3 regions of the Streptomyces sp. NPDC001027 genome follow, and region 1 is predicted to be linked to each of the others. Evidence: riboswitches for the same ligand, from Rfam matches in the RefSeq annotation. Region 1 holds a riboswitch; each other region holds the start of a gene.

Region 1 (4,186 bases):
CAGGTAGTACGTCGTCTTCAGACCCGACTTCCACGCGTACGCGTACATCGAGGAGAGCTTGCCGATCGTCGGCGTCTCCAGGAACAGGTTCAGCGACTGCGCCTGGTCGAGGTACGGGGTGCGGGCGGCGGCCATGTCGATCAGTCCGCGCTGCGGGATCTCCCACGCCGTGCGGTACAGGGCACGCGTCTCGGCCGGGATCCACGCGAAGCCCTGCACCGAGCCGTTCGCCTCGCGCAGCGCCTCACGAGTGCGGGCGTCCCACACGCCGAGCTCCTTGAGCTCCTGCACCAGGTACGAGTTGACCTGGAGGAACTCGCCGGACAGCGTCTCGCGCTTGAACAGGTTCGACACCTGCGGCTCGATGCACTCGTACACGCCCGCGATGGAGGCGATGGTGGCGGTGGGCGCGATGGCGAGCAGCAGGGAGTTGCGCAGCCCCGTCGAGGCGATCCGCTCGCGCAGCGCCGCCCAGCGCTCGGGCCAGGCGAACTCGACGCCGTAGTGGTCCGGGTGCAGCACGCCCCTGGCCGTGCGGGTCTTCTCCCAGGCCGGCAGCGGGCCGCTCCGCTCGGCGAGGTCCGCGGAGGCCTCGTAGGCGGCGAGCATCACGCGCTCGGCGATGCGGGTGGACAGCGCCTTGGCCTCGGGCGAGTCGAAGGGCAGCCGCAGCTTGAAGAAGACGTCCTGGAGGCCCATCGCGCCCAGCCCGACCGGACGCCAGCGCGCGTTGGAGCGGCCCGCCTGCTCGGTCGGGTAGAAGTTGACGTCGACGACGCGGTCCAGGAACGTGACCGCGGTGCGGACCGTCTCGTCCAGCCGCTCCCAGTCGATGTCGCCGTTCGTCGTGTCGACGAACGCGCCCAGGTTCACCGAGCCCAGGTTGCACACCGCGGTCTCGCCGTCGTCCGTGACCTCCAGGATCTCCGTGCAGAGATTGGAGGAGTGCACGACATGGCCCGGCTCGGCCGTCTGGTTGGCGGTGCGGTTGGCCGCGTCCTTGAACGTCATCCAGCCGTTGCCGGTCTGCGCGAGCGTGCGCATCATGCGGCCGTACAGGTCGCGGGCCTGGATGGTCTTCTTGGCCAGACCGGCGGCCTCGGCCCTGCGGTAGGCCGCGTCGAACTCGTCGCCCCACAGATCGACCAGCTCGGGCACGTCGGCCGGGGAGAACAGCGACCACGGCTCGTCGGCGTTGACCCGGCGCATGAACTCGTCCGGGATCCAGTGCGCGAGGTTCAGGTTGTGCGTACGCCGGGCGTCCTCGCCGGTGTTGTCCCGCAGCTCCAGGAACTCCTCGATGTCGGAGTGCCAGGTCTCCAGGTAGACCGCCGCCGCGCCCTTGCGCCGGCCGCCCTGGTTCACGGCGGCGACCGAGGCGTCCAGGGTCTTGAGGAACGGCACGATGCCGTTGGAGTGCCCGTTGGTGCCGCGGATCAGCGAACCCCGGCTGCGGATGCGGGAGTACGACAGACCGATGCCGCCGGCGTGCTTCGACAGCCGGGCCACCTGGTGGTAGCGGTCGTAGATGGAGTCCAGCTCGTCCAGCGGGGAGTCGAGGAGGTAGCAGGACGACATCTGCGGGTGCCGGGTGCCGGAGTTGAAGAGCGTGGGCGAGGACGGGAGGTAGTCCAGCCGGCTCATCAGCCGGTACAGCGCGGCGACCTCGTCCAGGGCGCGGGACGTGTCGTCCTCCGCCAGACCGGCGGCGACGCGCAGCAGGAAGTGCTGGGGCGTCTCGACGACCTTGCGGGTGATCGGGTGCCGCAGCAGGTAGCGGCTGTGCAGGGTGCGCAGTCCGAAGTAGCCGAAGCGGTCGTCGGCGGCGGAGTCGATCAGCGCGTCGAGCCGGGCCGCGTGCACGCGCACGAACTCGGCGGTGCGGTCCGCGATCAGGCCCTCGCGGCGCCCGACGGCGATCGACTCGGTGAACGACGTGACGCCCTGGGAGGCGGCCTCCTCGACGATGCCGATCGTCAGCAGGCGGGCCGCCAGCTTCGAGTAGGCGGGGTCCTCGGAGATCAGGCCCGCGGCCGCCTCCGTGGCCAGCTCGCGCAGCTCCGCGGTGATCTCGGAGGCAGTCCGCGCAGACCGGCCGCGCAGCGCGGCGGCCGCGACCCGGCCGGGGTCGGCGTCGGGCAGGTCGGCGGTCAGCTCGGTCAGGGTCCGCAGCAACGCGGTACCGGGACCGTCGGTCTGCAGCTCGGTGACTGAGGCCGGTTCGGCTGGCGCGATGGTCACGTGGGGGCTCTCCCTCGCTCGGCAAGGGGCCTGGCGGAGGGCAGGGGGCAGCACACGAGCGCGCGGGGGCGTCGCGTCCACCGGCCCACTCCACGAGGCCCGGACGTCAGGGCACCCGGACCGGACGGCCGGGCGCGCTGTCGACAGGACCTCGGACTGAACAGGCGTGCCCATACGGGTAGGGATGCACGCGAGTACACCGTTGCGGGACAGTTCCGGATTCGCACCGGATTCCCCTGCAGCGACAGCGAGCATGAGCATACATCTTGTGTTCACCCGTCACGCCACCCCCAGATGTTGTGTCGGGATGGTTTCAGAGGGTCAACTCATAGGTGAGGAGAGTGAGGTCGTCCAGGTGCGGCACGGGATTCCAGTCCCGCTCGGGTGTGCGGACGAAGCCGAGACGTTCGTAGATGCGGTGTGCGGTGTGCATGCTGCGCTGGCTCGACAGGACGACGGCCGTGCAGCCCTCCGTGGCCCGCGCCCGTTCCAGGCAGGCCCGCACGAGCGCCTCGCCGGCGCCCCGGCCGCGGGCCGCGTGCGCGACCGCGAGCGCACGGATCTCGGCCTCACCGGGCCGCGCGATGTCGGCGACCGGGCCGGGACCGGCCACGAAGGTGACGCCGCCGAGGAGCCGGTCGCCGTCCACGGCCACCAGCACCTCGGCGGCGGCCGCCCGCGCGGCGACGTCCTTCAGCACCGGCAGATACGCGTCCTCCTCACCGAAGTCGAGGAGCCCGTCCTGGAGATAGGCCTGCGCGGTGATGTCACCGAGGGCCCGGTACTCGCCGGGCGCGGCCCGCCGTATCGCGATGTCCATGGCCCCGAGTCTGCCGGACGCCCGGGTTGCGCAGGCCGTCGGGAGTGATTCCATGGAAGGAGCCGTCGGCGCCGCGTCGATCCTCTGCCCCGCGGGTCCTCCGTACCGGGGAATCCGTCCCGGAACGCGCAAGGAGAACGCCATGACGAGGGTCGTCCGCCATCCGCCCGGCAAGGAGCGACCGCGCGACGCGCCGATGGCCACCCTGCCCTTCCGGCGCGCGGGAACCAGCTTCGGACGCGGCCTCGTCGGCCGCTGGCACTCCCTGACGATCCGTCTGGAGGCCCGTCGCGGCGTCGCCCGCCCCAAGAAATGGCGCCGATGGCTCTCGTACGCCAACGTCACCCGGGCGATCTGGCTGGTCGCCGTGCTCGCGGTGCTCGCCTGGGTGGGGGAGGGCGTGTTCATCCTCGTCACCCACGACACGACCGGCTTCGAGAAGTGGCGTCAGCAGAACCAGGGCTTCGAGATCGTCTCCCGGTTCGTCGGACCGGTCCTCGCCGCCTCGATCGCCGCCGCCCTCTTCCTGTTCTGGTGGTACCGCTGGACCAAGCGGCGCTACCTCACCAAGGCGCTGCGCGATCCGCGCCGGCTGGTGCCCACCGCCGGATACGACACCCGCGAGATCGTCGGCCGGGAGGACATCGCCCAGGTCATCGCCGAGCGGCTGCGGGAGCGCGACACCCGGCGGCCGTATCTGCTCGTCGGCGGCGTCGGCGCGGGGAAGACCGCCGTCCTCGTCCGGCTCACCGAACTCCTGGCCCGCCAGAACGCCGTACCGGTGCCGATCAGGCTGCGCGACGCGACGGACGGCGCCGACCTCAACTTCGAGCATCTGGCCAGGCAGCGGTTCGCCCAGGAGGCGCCCAAGGGCGTTCTGGCCCGCAGCAAGACCGACCGGGTGTGGCAGCAACTCCTCGCCGACGACAAGCCGGTCGTCCTCGCCGACGGCCTGGAGGAGGCCCTGCTCGACGACGGCCGGCAGCAGAACCGGGACAACGTCATCCGGCGGGCCATCGAGCGCGCCCGCGAGGAGAAGCTGCCCCTGGTCATCGCCTCCCGGCCGCACAGCCCGCTGGAGACCACCTCCGCCGCGATCGTGGTGCTCGAACCGCTCAGCGAGGA
Region 2 (4,186 bases), on a different contig from region 1:
TGACGCGGTCGGCGTCGGCCGGCGGGTTGCCGAGGACGTGCAGGCCGTCGCGGATCTGGGCGTCCTTGACCTCACAGAGCCAGCCGTCGACGTGCAGCAGGAAGTCGTCGAAGCCGTCGTCGTCCGGGCGGTCGGCGAGGCCGAGGTCGTGGTCGAGCCTGGCGGCCTGGATGAGGGTCCAGATCTGGGCGCGGATCGCCGGCAGCTTCGCCGGGTCCATGGAGGAGATCTGGGCGTACTCGTCGAGGAGTTGCTCCAGCCGCGCGATGTCGCCGTAGGAGTCGGCGCGGGCCATCGGCGGGACGAGGTGGTCGACGAGGGTGGCGTGCGCGCGGCGCTTGGCCTGGGTGCCCTCGCCCGGGTCGTTGACCAGGAAGGGGTAGACCAGGGGGAGGTCGCCGAGGGCGGCGTCGGGACCGCAGGCGGCGGACAGGCCGGCGTTCTTGCCGGGCAGCCACTCCAGGTTGCCGTGCTTGCCGAGGTGGATCATCGCGTCCGCGCCGAAGCCGCCGTCCTCGGCCCGCGCGGCGATCCAGCGGTAGGCGGCCAGGTAGTGGTGCGAGGGCGGCAGGTCCGGGTCGTGGTAGATGGCGATCGGGTTCTCGCCGAAGCCGCGCGGGGGCTGGATCAGGATCAGCAGGTTGCCGAAGCGCAGCGCGGCGAGGACGATGTCGCCCTCCGGGTTGCGGCTGCGGTCGACGAACATCTCGCCGGGCGGCGGGCCCCAGTGCTCCTCGACGGCCGAGCGCAGCTCCTCGGGCAGGGCGGCGAACCAGCGGCGGTAGTCGGCCGCCGGGATCCGCACCGGGTTGCGCGCCAACTGCTCCTCGGTGAGCCAGCCCTGGTCGTGGCCGCCCGCCTCGATGAGCGCCCGGATCAGCTCGTCGCCGTCGCCGGAGGCCAGCCCCGGCACCTCGGCGTCCGTCCCGAAGTCGTAGCCCTCCTCGCGCAGCCGGCGCAGCAGGGCGACCGCGCTGGCGGGGGTGTCCAGGCCGACCGCGTTGCCGATGCGGGAGTGCTTGGTGGGGTAGGCGGAGAGCACCAGCGCGAGACGCTTGTCGGCGGGCGGGACATGGCGCAGCCGGGCGTGGCGTACGGCGATGCCGGCGACGCGGGCGGCCCGCTCCGGGTCGGCGACATAGGCGGGCAGGCCGTCGGCGTCGATCTCCTTGAAGGAGAACGGGACGGTGATCAGCCGGCCGTCGAACTCCGGGACGGCGATCTGTCCTGCCGCGTCCAGCGGGGAGACGCCCTCGTCGCTCGTCTCCCAGTCGGTCCGCGAGGAGGTCAGGCACAGCGCCTGGAGGATCGGGACGTCCAGGGAGGTCAGCGCGCCCGCGTCCCACGACTCGTCGTCGCCGCCCGCCGAGGCGTCGGCGGGGCGGGTGCCGCCCGCGGCGAGCACCGTGGTGACGATGGCGTCGGCGGCGCGCAGTTCCTCGATCAGCTCCGGCTCGGGGGCGCGCAGGGAGGCGACGTACAGCGGGAGCGGCCGGGCGCCGGACGCCTCGACGGCGTCGCACAGGGCGTGCACGAAGGCGGTGTTGCCGCTCATGTGATGGGCCCGGTAGTAGAGCACGGCGACGGTCGGGGCCCCGGGGGCGCCGGCCGGCGCCGGCCGCTCCAGCGGACCCCAGGTGGGGGCGGACGCCGGGGCGTCGAAGCCGTGGCCGGTGAGCAGGACCGTGTCGGAGAGGAACCGGGCGAGCTGCTCCAGGTTGGCGGGGCCGCCGTGGGCGAGATAGGCGTGGGCCTCGGCGGCGATGCCGACGGGGACCGTGGAGGCGGCCATCAGCTGGGCGTCGGGGGCCTGTTCACCGGTCAGGACGACGACCGGGCGGCCGTCGGCGAGCAGCAGGTCGAGGCCGTCCTGCCAGGCGCGCACCCCGCCGAGGAGGCGTACGACGACGAGGTCGGCGCCGTCGAGGAGCGCGGGGAGGTCGTCGAGGACGAGCCGGGCCGGGTTGGCGAAGCAGTACGGGACCGGGCCGGCGGCGGCTCGGGCGCTCAGCAGGTCGGTGTCGGACGTCGACAGCAGCAGGATCATGGGGCGTCGGCCTTCCTCGGGGTGTCCGCGCCCCGGGCGGTGTCGGACGGCGGGAGTTCCTGACTCACCCGGCTTCTGAGGGCCGGGCTCACAGTGGCGGGACCGCGCCGGATTCGCACCGGGCTTCCTCCCCTGTCGCCGTCGTGGCGATGGCGGACCGGATGATCCACCGCCAGCATAGTAAGGGGCGGGGGAAGAGGGCACAGGCATACCTCCCAGGTGGACGTGGGTATGCTCGCCGCCATGTCCTCGGCTGACCTCCGTCCAACGTCCCAGGCCACAGCGGTCTCACGGGACCGCGGTGACGCCTGCCCCGGGGCTTTGCGGCTGCACGCGGCGGACGACGGGGCGCTGGCCCGGGTCCGGGTGCCGGGCGGGGTGCTGAGCGTCCGTCAGGCCGAGGCGCTGGGCGAGGCGGCCGGGCGGCTGGGCGACGGGGAGATCCATCTGACCTCGCGCGGCAACGTGCAGCTGCGGGGCCTCGCGGACGGCTGCGGCGCGGAGCTCGCCGACCTGCTGGCGGCGGCCGGGCTGCTGCCCTCCCCCGGACACGAGCGGGTGCGCAACATCGTCGCCTCGCCGCTGTCCGGCCTCGACGGACGCGGCCTGCGCGATGTCCGGCCCTGGCTGTCGGAGCTCGACGCGGCGCTGTGCGCGAGCGGGCCGGCGCGGGAGTTGTCGGGCCGGTTCCTGTTCGCCCTGGACGACGGGCGCGGGGACGTGGCCGGGCTCGGCGCCGACGTGACGCTGCGGGCGACCGGCGACGGTGCGGTGCTCGCTCCGGGTGCGGTGCGGGTGTCCGCGCGGGACGCGCCACGGGCGGCGCTGCTGGCGGCCGAGACGTTCCTGCGGGCCGTCCGGGAGTCCGGCGGCGGAGTCTGGCGGGTGGCCGAACTCACCCTGCCCGAGGGCGTGCTGGCCGAGCGGGTCCGCCGCCGCCTGGCCGCCGAAGGCATCGGCGGGTCGTCCCTGACGGAGGTCGCCCCCGTCCCCGACGCGCAGGGGCCCGCGCCCGGCGTCGTCGGCGACGCCCTGTCCGCGCACGTGCCCCTCGGGCGGCTCTCCGCCCGCCAGTGGCGGGAGTTGACGCGGGTCGCCGAGACCGAGCTGCGGCTGACCCCGTGGCGCGGAGTCGTCGTCCCCGCGCCGGGCCGGGACCCTCGGCAGCGGGCCGAGTCCCTCGCGCGGCTCGCCGCCGCCGGACTCGTCACCGATCCGGACTCGCCGTGGCCGCGCGTCGGCGCGTGCGTCGGGCGGCCCGGGTGTGGCAAATCCCACGCCGACGTCCGGGCCGACGCGGCCGACACTGTCGACGCGGCCGGCGCCTGCCCCCTCCCGCTGTACTGGTCCGGCTGCGAACGGCGTTGCGGACACCCACACGGCGACCGGATCGACGTGGTCGCCTCCGCGGACGGCGGCTACCGGCTGACCGCCGTGCGGTCGGGCCGTCCGACGGGCGCCGCAGCGATGACCGACCCCGACCACCTCGCCGCCGCCCTGGCGGCGATCACCTCATGAGCCGTACCACCATCGAGAGCAGCGAGACGAACACCGTGAGCAGCTACGACTACGAGAAGGACGGTGCGGTCATCTACCGCCGGTCCTTCGCCACCATCCGCGCGGAGTCCGACCTCGAAGGACTGCCCGCCGACGTCAGCCAGGTCGCGGTCCGGATGATCCACGCCTGCGGGATGGTCGACCTCGTACGGGACCTGGCGTACACGCCGTCCGTCGTCGCCCGCGCCCGCGAGGCGCTGCGGGCCGGCGCGCCCGTCTTCACCGATGTGCAGATGGTGGCCAGCGGCGTCACCCGACGGAGGCTGCCCGCCGAGAACGACGTGCTGTGCACGCTGTCCGACCCGAGCGTGCCGGACCTTGCCGCGCGGCTCGGCACCACGCGCACCGCCGCCGCGCTGGAGCTGTGGCGGGACCGGCTCGAGGGCTCGGTGGTCGCCGTCGGCAACGCGCCCACCGCCCTGTTCCGGCTGCTGGAGATGATCGAGGAGGGCGCGCCGCGGCCCGCCGCCGTGATCGGCGCGCCGGTCGGGTTCATCGGCGCGGCCGAGTCCAAGGACGCCCTGGCGGCGAACACGCACGGCCTGGACTACCTGGTGGTGCGCGGGCGCCGTGGCGGCAGCG
Region 3 (4,186 bases), on a different contig from region 1:
GGCGGCGCGAAGCCTCCGGGCCGCGAGACCGGGTCCGGCGGCACGGGGCGGTCCAGCTCCCGCACGGCCGCCTGGTGGGAGGCGACCATGGCGGCGACGGGCGCCGGCAGCCAGCCGTCCGTCAGCACCTGTTCGGCGCCGCCGGGAGCGCAGGCCGCGGAGAGCCGGTCGGGGTGGATCCTCAGGGCCGGGTCCTTGGCGTGACAGAGGCTGATGATCTTGTCCAGCGGTTCGGGCACCAGGCTCAGGTCGGGCGATCCGTGCGCCACCTGGTAGAGCAGCGCAGCGCCCACCGCCCCGCCGAACGGCGAGCGCCCGGACGCGGCGAACGCGAGCACCGACCCGAGGCAGAAGACGTCGCCCTCCGGGCCCATCGGATCGCCGGTGGCCTGCTCCGGGCACATGTAGTCGAGAGAGCCGAACAGGGTGCCGGAACCGGTGAGTTCATAGCCGTCGCGGGCGCGCACGATGCCGAAGTCGATGACCCGCGGGCCGTCCGCCGCGAGCAGCACGTTGGACGGTTTGAGGTCACGGTGCACGAGCCCTTCGGCGTGCACGGCGGTCAACGCCTCGGCCACGCCCGCGCCCAGTGCGAGCACCGTCTCCACCGGCAGCGGCCCGTGCGCGGCGACCGCCTCGGCCAGGGTGGGGCCGGGCACATGGTCGGTGGCGAGCCAGGGCGTCTCGTCGTCCGGAGCGGCGTCCACCACGTGCGCCGTGTAGGGGCCGCCGACCGCCGCCGCGGCCGCCACCTCCCGCCGGAAACGGATGCGGAAGTTGTCGTCGTCCGCCATCTCCGGACGGATCACCTTGACGGCGACGACGCGGCCGGCCCACGACCGCGCGAGATAGACCCGGCCCATGCCGCCCGCACCGAGCCGGGCCAGGAGCCGATACGGCCCGAGTTGCTCGGGGTCTTCTGGACGCAGTGGCTGCATGCCCTCGGCCGCCTGTTCTCGGTGGTGACGGGCTGAGATCCCGCCCAGGCTGCGGGGAAGGCCCGGTGGGGTCCGGACCACAGACTAGGCGCTGGAACGGCGGGCGGGAGCACGTCCTCACATGCGGGTTCACCCACCTCGAAGTAAGTGCCTGGCCGTCTTCCGCTTCCGCAGCGTTCATATGACGTCCGGTCAGAGATCGGGTGACACGTGCTTTCCCTGCGGGAACAGTGCGCGATGAGCAACAAGTGCACGATGAAAGCACATACCGGGCCGAAGACCTCCGATGTGCCGAAGGTCACCCCCGTCGGGGCCCTCGACGCCTGTGGTAGCTTGCCGAGGCCAGTCGTACTCGTGCGCGCCCCCGGGGCGCGCGGGGGTCAGGGAATCCGGTGGGAATCCGGAGCTGACGCGCAGCGGTAAGGGCGACGGGCGGGGCTTTCGGCCACTGGACGCGCATGCGCTCCGGGAAGGCGCCTCGCCCGGGTGACCCCGAGTCCGAAGACCTGCTGGCGGCCTCCGGTGTCGCAGACCGGCCGGAGGAGCGCACCGTACGACCGGGCTTCGCGCTTGAGCCCTCGACGCCGAAGGAAACTCCGTGCCGTTCGCACGTCCCGTCGCTCCTGCCGTCCTGTTCCTGGCAGGAGCCCTCCTGGCGACCGGCTGCGGCGGCTCCGCCGCCTCCTCCGACGGTCCCGCCGACAGCCACGCGGCCGGCCGGCCGGTCACGCTCGACAACTGCGGACAGCGGGTCCGGATCGACACGCCCCCTCGGCGGGCGGTCTCCCTCAACCAGGGCACGACGGAGATCATGCTCTCCCTCGGGCTCGCGGACCGGATGGCGGGTACCGCCACCTGGACCGACCCGCTGCCCAGGAGCCTCGAGAAGGCCGATGCCCGGGTGAGGCGGCTGGCCGACGACGCGCCTTCCTTCGAGAAGGTCCTGGACGCCGAACCCGACTTCGTGGCCGCCTCGTTCGCCTCCACGCTCGGCAAGGGCGGAGTGGCCACGCGTGCCCAGTTCGACAAGCTCGGGATCCCGACCTATCTCTCCCCCTCCGACTGCACGGGCAAGGACAACAGCGGCGGCGGCGACGGCGTCCGCACGAAGCCGCTGACCATGGAGGCGGTCTACGGCGAAGTACGCGACCTGGCCCGGGTGTTCGGCGTCGAGAAACGGGGCGAGGAACTGGTGGCCGACCTCAAGTCCCGGGTGGCCAGGGCCGCTTCGGGACTCGATGCCAAGAACGTCACACTCCTCTACTGGTTCGCCAACTCCCAGTCCCCCTACCTGGCCGGCTGCTGCGGCGCCCCCGGCGTCATCACCCGCGAACTCGGCGCGAAGAACGTCTTCGACGACACCGAACAGGAGTGGCCGCAGGTCAACTGGGAGACCGTCGCCGACCGCGACCCGGACGTCCTCGTGATCGGCGATCTGACCCGCAGGCAGCAGACGGCCGAGACCGCGGCCAAGAAGATCGCGTTCCTGGAGTCCGACCCGGTCACCCGGAACATGACCGCGGTGCGCGAGAAGCGGTACGTCCTGCTGTCCGGGCAGGCGATGAACCCGACCGTGCGCACCGTCGAGGGCGTGGAGAAGGTCGCGGCGGCACTGCGCGCGTACGGCCTCGCGCGATGACCGCCGTCGGCCCGGCGGCCGCCGCCGCTCCTGCGGCGGTGGCGGCGCGGGGGCTGCGCCAGGTGCTGCTGTGGGCGGCCGGGCTCGCGCTGCTGTGCGCGTCCGTCGCCGTGGCGATCACCATCGGTCCGGCCGACATCGCGGTCCGGGACGTGTTGTCCACGGTGGCCGCCCATCTCGGCCTCGCCGAAACCGGGTTGACGCCGTTGCGGGACGGCATCGTGTGGAATCTGCGGCTGCCGCGCACGCTGCTGGCCGCGGTGTGCGGAGCCGGGCTCGCCGTGTGCGGGGCGGTGATGCAGTCCCTGCTGCGCAACCCGCTCGCCGACCCGTTCGTCCTCGGGATCTCCTCCGGCGCCTCGACCGGCGCGGTCGTGGTGGTCGTGCTCGGCGCGGGCGGCGGGGCCCTGTCGGTGTCCGGGGGCGCGTTCCTCGGTGCGGCGGTCTCCTTCGCGCTGGTGCTGCTGCTCAGTCACACGCTGGGCGGCGCCACGGACCGGGTGGTGCTCGCCGGGGTGGCGGCGATGCAGTTGTTCTCGGCGCTCACCTCGTTCGTCGTCATGACGAGCGCCGACGCCGAGACCACCCGCGGCGTCCTGTTCTGGCTGCTCGGCTCGCTCAGCGGGGCCGGCTGGGCGGACGTGGGGGCGGGCGGGGCGGTGCTGGTCGGGGTGCTGCTGGTGTGCGCGGGGTACGCGACGACGCTGGACGCCTTCGCGTTCGGGCAGGACGCGGCCGCGTCGCTGGGCGTGCACGTGGCCCGCACCCGGCTGGTCCTGCTCTGCGCCACCGCCCTGCTGACGGCCACGCTGGTCAGTTCGGCGGGGGCGATCGGCTTCGTCGGACTCGTGCTCCCGCACGCGGCCCGGGCCCTGACCGGTCCCGGACACACCCGGCTGCTGCCGGCCACCGCCCTGGCGGGGGCGGTCTTCCTGGTGTGGGTGGACACCCTCGCCCGCACCGTCCTGGACCCGCAGGAGGTGCCGGTGGGCGTGGTGACCTCGCTGATCGGCGTCCCGGCGTTCGTCCTCGTGCTGTACCGGACCAGGAGCGCGCGATGACGGGGACCGCCGAGGGCGCCGGCCTGCGCGGCGACCGCCTCGCCTACACGGCGGGCGGTTCGCTGATCCTCGACGGAGTCGGTCTCGCGCTGCGCCCGGGAACCGTCACCGGTCTGCTCGGCCCGAACGGTTCCGGCAAGTCCACGCTGCTGCGGCTGCTCGCGGGCGTCCTCGCCCCCGCCTCGGGCGTGGTCACCCTCGACGGCCGTCCGCTGACGCAGGTCGGGCGGCGGGCGGTCGCCCGGCGGGTCGCCGTCGTCGAGCAACAGGCCGACACACAGGTGGCGTTGAGCGTCCTGGACGTCGTGCGGCTGGGCCGGGTGCCGCTTCGCCGGGCCTGGGGCGCCGCCTCGGCGCAGGACGAGGCCGCGGTCCGTTCCGCGCTGGAGCGGACCGGCCTCGGCGACAAGGCCGGCCGGCTGTGGCACACCCTCTCCGGCGGGGAGCGCCAGCGCGTCCAGATCGCCCGCGCGCTCGCCCAGCAGCCGCGGGAGCTGCTGCTGGACGAGCCCACGAACCACCTCGACATCCAGCACCAGCTCGCGTTG

What was found. A riboswitch is a leader RNA that binds a small molecule or an ion and turns the genes downstream of it on or off. The one in region 1 is predicted to bind cobalamin.
Region 2: it holds a riboswitch for cobalamin, as region 1 does, so the genes downstream of both, cobN (cobaltochelatase subunit CobN) here and ABT300_RS38735 (ribonucleoside-diphosphate reductase subunit alpha) in region 1, are expected to answer to the same signal.
Region 3: it holds a riboswitch for cobalamin, as region 1 does, so the genes downstream of both, ABT300_RS41040 (ABC transporter substrate-binding protein) here and ABT300_RS38735 (ribonucleoside-diphosphate reductase subunit alpha) in region 1, are expected to answer to the same signal.

What each region holds. Positions count from the first base shown of each region.
Region 1 covers NZ_JBEPBI010000303.1:1,368-5,553, forward strand. Annotated here, with positions in the region: gene ABT300_RS38735 (ribonucleoside-diphosphate reductase subunit alpha) at 1-2,241, opposite strand, end outside; cobalamin riboswitch at 2,367-2,502, opposite strand; gene ABT300_RS38740 (GNAT family N-acetyltransferase) at 2,555-3,061, opposite strand; gene ABT300_RS38745 (NACHT domain-containing protein) at 3,204-4,186, shown strand, end outside.
Region 2 covers NZ_JBEPBI010000346.1:541-4,726, reverse strand. Annotated here, with positions in the region: gene cobN (cobaltochelatase subunit CobN) at 1-2,047, opposite strand, end outside; cobalamin riboswitch at 2,082-2,233, opposite strand; gene cobG (precorrin-3B synthase) at 2,279-3,565, shown strand; gene ABT300_RS40125 (precorrin-8X methylmutase) at 3,562-4,186, shown strand, end outside.
Region 3 covers NZ_JBEPBI010000380.1:310-4,495, forward strand. Annotated here, with positions in the region: partial or broken gene ABT300_RS41035 (serine/threonine-protein kinase) at 1-938, opposite strand, end outside; cobalamin riboswitch at 1,321-1,446, shown strand; gene ABT300_RS41040 (ABC transporter substrate-binding protein) at 1,537-2,577, shown strand; gene ABT300_RS41045 (FecCD family ABC transporter permease) at 2,574-3,638, shown strand; gene ABT300_RS41050 (ABC transporter ATP-binding protein) at 3,635-4,186, shown strand, end outside.